DNA from 2 places in the Pseudoalteromonas sp. PSi26 genome. Region 1 is predicted to be linked to the other one. Evidence: riboswitches for the same ligand, from Rfam matches in the RefSeq annotation. Region 1 holds a riboswitch; the other holds the start of a gene.
The links. Region 1 has a riboswitch for lysine ahead of lysC (lysine-sensitive aspartokinase 3). Riboswitches for the same ligand answer to the same signal wherever they lie in the genome.
Positions count from the first base shown of each region.

Region 1 (2,406 bases):
GCAAGAACTCCTTAACGAAAATATTTTAGAGATAGCATCGCTGTGGTTGTTTTTAATGGCTGCCATGACCTTTGTTGCTTATTTAAACTCAAAGGGGTTTATCGAAAATATTGTACACAGAGTGATGCCAACAAGTATTAGCGAACGCAAGCTGATGTTTTTGGTTGGGGTATTTGCGTTTTTGTTTTCGTCGGTTTCAGACAACGTAACAGCCACGTTAATATCGCTCGCTGTGGTTATGTCGTTAAAACTGCCGCCTAAAAAACTCATAAAATATGCCACGCTCATTGTATTTGGTGTTAACTCCGGCGGTGTGTCGTTAATTACCGGTGACGTTACCACCTTAATGATATTTTTAGATGGAAAAGTAACCATTGCTAACTTATTACTGCTTATTACACCTGCATTTATCAGTGTTATGTTGTTAGCTGCAATGTTAAGTGTTGGCATGAAAGGGGAAGTGACCTTTTCTAAGTCAGGGAAAAAACGCATAGAAAAAACCGATATCACCATTGCAGTTATTTTTGTATCTACAGTTATCAGCATACTCGCGTTGAGTGTTATTTACAGTGTACCGCCTTTATTAACTTTCTTATGTGGTTTATCAATTATGTTTTTAGTGGCGCAATTTTTAATGCGTAAAAAAGACATAAACAAAAATATTATCGACTACGTACGCGACATAGAATACGACACCTTACTGTTTTTCGTTGGGGTTTTATTATTGGTAGGCGCATTAAAAGAGATAGGCATGCTAAGTAAGTTTACCGATCTATACACCGTTATGGCGCCACAATATGCTAACTACTTAATGGGTATTTTATCGGCTGGGGTAGATAACGTGCCGCTTACCGCTGCTTTACTAAAAGCTAATATAGTGATGAGTCAGCAAGATTGGTTGTCGTTTACTTATGCAACCGGTGTTGGCGGGTCAATGCTTATTATTGGATCGGCTGCGGGTATTATTGCCATGAGTAAAGTAAAAGAGCTAACTTTTATGAGTTACTTACGCTTATCGCTGTATTTGTTAGTAAGTTATACCGTTGGCTATGTGGGCGCGTATTACATGGGCGGATTTGTTTAAGTTTTGCTTAACTAACCGAATTAAAACGCTTGACAGCTAGACGGCTAAACGTTAACTTTCAAACCCCACTTTATAGTGGGGTTTTGTTTTATTAGCCATTGGTTAATACAACATTCAGAAGAGGTGCGATACTTAGGTATTTAATGGTAGGTGACGAACGCCCATAACCATTAAAGAGGGAAGTACTCGCCGAGAAAACCAACGTTACGTCGATGTTGTTTTTCGGTTTATGGGGCTGAATCCTCAAAACTGTCACCAATCTAGGTGGAGAGCTTCTGGCAGTGGATTTACCTTCAAGCATTCACTTGCCAAGTTCTTCTTGTTTTATCGCGGTTTGGATACCGCAAAAGGAGACTAAATGACTACCCAATCAGTGCCGCAAACAGTATCGGGCGTTAAATCAGATTACATCGTTGCCAAGTTTGGTGGAACCAGTGTGGCTAACTTTGATGCGATGAGTCGTTGTAGCGAAATTATTGTTGCCGACAAAAGTGTTCGTATTGTTGCTGTGAGCGCCAGTGCCGGCGTAACTAATCATTTGGTTGCACTGTGTAAAAGTGATATTACTAGCGAACAACGCCAAGAAAATATTGACGGTGTACTTGCTATTCAACACGCCATTTTAGATGAATTATCACTTGATGCCGATTTAGCCGTAGGCTTTAACGAAACATTAAAGGCATTTCAAGCACTCGCTCAGCAACAACTGACTACTGCACAACAACACGATGAACTGTTGAGCTTTGGTGAGCGTTTATCGTCGTATTTATTTGCGCAAGTGCTGCGTTTAAAAGGATTAAATGCCGATCGCTTTGATGTACGCCAAGTCCTTAAAACAGATAGTCAGTTTGGAAAAGCAACGCCAAATGTAAGCGCAACAGCACAAGCTGCAAAAGAATATTTAATTCCACTACTAGATGAACAAGTTATTGTAACCCAAGGTTTTGTTGGCAGTGACGAATTTGGACAAACAACAACGCTTGGCCGTGGTGGGTCTGACTACAGTGCCGCTTTACTTGCTGAGGCAATAAACGCCAAAAGCGTACATATTTGGACTGATGTTGTGGGTATTTTTAGTACCGATCCGCGATTATGTGTAAAGGCATCGCCCATTGCTCGTTTAAGCTTTGATGAAGCCGCTGAAATGGCTACCTTTGGTGCAAAGGTATTGCATCCAGCTACTATTTTACCCGCTAGCCGAAGTCATATTAATGTGTTTGTTGGTTCAAGCCGCGAGCCTGAACGCGGTGGTACGTGGATAGAGCGTGAAAAATCGCAGCAGCCAGGAATTCGCGCGGTAACCCAGCGTAAAAATCAAATTT
Region 1 covers NZ_JBHNYT010000005.1:166,816-169,221, forward strand. Annotated here, with positions in the region: gene nhaD (sodium:proton antiporter NhaD) at 1-1,084, shown strand, start outside; lysine riboswitch at 1,195-1,367, shown strand; gene lysC (lysine-sensitive aspartokinase 3) at 1,443-2,406, shown strand, end outside.

Region 2 (2,406 bases), on a different contig from region 1:
CGAAGTTATCTGCTATGTCTGTGTATCTTGACACTAGTCTCATCATTAATCCTCTGCTTGTTGGCTTATACCTACGCGATTGTCACCCACACCGTAGGCCACAATTAAACTTAGCTCTTGCATGCTTAAACCACTTTGCTTTTGCATTTCATTAAAAAATGCCTGCGCAGCAGCCAGCGATTTTTTAGTTTGCAGCCCGCCATCAATTATTTTATGCGCTCTTAGGTAACTTTCTACATCGCGCGAAAGTAAAAATGTATCTTTACCAAGCGCTCTTAAAGCATAAGGGCCTGTATTGCCGCCCAACCGAGCACCGTGTTTTTTTAAATGCGCCCATAATCCAGTAATATTATCTGTTGGCCACTGGGCAATAAACTTACTAAAGCTGCCATGTTCCTGTGCTATTTCGTGGATCATGTAAGCATTTTCAGGAATCGTTTTCACTTTTTTATAATTACGAATAATGCGTTCATCCGTTGCTTTTTGCTCTAGCATATCGGGCGGCATCATTAATAATTTATCAACGCTGAACTCCCAAAAAACCTCTCTAAAGCCCGGCCATTTGCTGTTTATTACTGACCAATAAAAGCCACTTTGAAAAATTTTTCGGGTAAATTCTTCAAGCCAATCGTCGTCACTTAACGTGCTTAACGCTTTTTTAGATAAGGGTTTTGCGAGTAATAACTTAAGCATTTTTTCAGAGCCTTTTCGCTCTACCGCCCGCTTATAAATATCGCTAAATTTTTCCATACTTATTAAATACCTCATCACTGCTTATAGAGTTAGTTTACGAGAAAAGCAGCCAATACGTAACCACCCACATTTCCGATGAACTAATCTGTATCCTGCAGCTTGACACCTAGACGGCTAAAATGTTTTAATCGCCGCAATTACCCTATTTAAATTGTATTTTGTTAAACCCTTTTCGGTTAAACAAAATACAAAGGGCTAGAAGAGGTGCGTTATTCAGGTAGCGTATGTTAGGAGCGCAAACTCCAGTGAGCATACGTGAGGGGAATACCGCCGAGAGGTAAACGCTTTTGCGAAGCAATTACTTCGGGCGACTAGGTTGAATCCTAGCGACTGTCACCAATAGCTGTTTTAAAACAGCTTATTAGTTTGGTGGAGAGCTTCTGGTCTTAAATGATAAGGCCGTGCGCCCTATTATTTTAAGCCCATTCGCTCTTCGAATACTGTTCGAACGACGTTAATGCGGCTCACATCATACAGCCTACTTAATATCTCGAACACCTTATAGGTTCGTAAGAGATGATCAATAATTTCAATTTAGACGATTACGCACTGTGGACAGCGCTTGTTACGCCGTTTGATCAACAAGGTAATGTTGACTACGACACGCTCACAACACTTGTTAGCGAACAGGAAGCAGCACACAACGGTATTTTACTGCTCGGTAGTACTGGTGAAGGCTTAGCCCTTACGCTTAAAGAGCAAAAAGCGATTGTTGAGCATGTGTGCCAATTAAAACCCATTGTACCGCTTATGGTTGCTGTTGGTGGTAGTAATTTGGCCCAACAAAAAGAATGGGTTAGCTACTGTAACCAATTACCTATTCACAGCTACTTACTCGGCTCACCTCTTTATGCAAAACCAGGGGCTGTAGGTCAAACACATTGGTACGAAAGCTTATTAAACGAAAGCGCGCATCCGTGTATGTTGTACAACGTACCAGGGCGCAGCGGTGTAAGCATTCCTATCGAAACCATTGAAAACTTAAAAGCGCACCCAAAACTATGGGCTTTAAAAGAAGCCAGTGGCAACATCACCCAATTTGAAGCATACCGACAAGCCGCGCCTAATTTAGCGCTATACAGTGGCGACGATGCACTTATGCCCTACTTTGCCCAAGCAGGTGCAAAAGGCTTAGTTTCAGTTGCGGCCAATGCATGGCCTTTGCAAACACACGAATTTGTAAAGCGCAGCCTAAGCGGTCAACACCCCAATTTATTTGCTCAGTGGACTCGCGCTATTAATAGCCTATTTGCTGTAGCAAACCCTATTCCCGTTAAAGTGCTAATGCACCTACAAGGCCGCTTAAGTAGCCCGTTGCTGCGCCCGCCTTTAACGCATCTTGAGTTAACGCAAACCGATTGCATTACCACTGCAAACGACACCATTTTATCTTGGCATTAAATACAGGTTTTTATAATGAGCTGGTTAGAACTACTAAATAATTTAGAATCGGGCGCAGTACGCGCAGCATCACAAAACGAAAGCGGCCAATGGGAAGCTAACGTAGAAGTAAAACAAGGCATTTTAGAAGCCTTTAAAAATGGCACTAACACTGAGTTTGCAGGTGGTTTTGTAGATAAACACAACCTTGCACCGCAAGAGTTTAGTACTGACGATGGCGTGCGTATGGTACCAGGTGGTTCAAGCGTTCGC
Region 2 covers NZ_JBHNYT010000011.1:68,429-70,834, reverse strand. Annotated here, with positions in the region: gene ACFI34_RS12920 (protein adenylyltransferase SelO) at 1-43, opposite strand, end outside; gene ACFI34_RS12915 (DNA-3-methyladenine glycosylase I) at 46-750, opposite strand; lysine riboswitch at 945-1,141, shown strand; gene dapA (4-hydroxy-tetrahydrodipicolinate synthase) at 1,270-2,154, shown strand; gene ACFI34_RS12905 (2,3,4,5-tetrahydropyridine-2,6-dicarboxylate N-succinyltransferase) at 2,170-2,406, shown strand, end outside.
Region 2: another riboswitch for lysine. It lies ahead of dapA (4-hydroxy-tetrahydrodipicolinate synthase); the one in region 1 lies ahead of lysC (lysine-sensitive aspartokinase 3).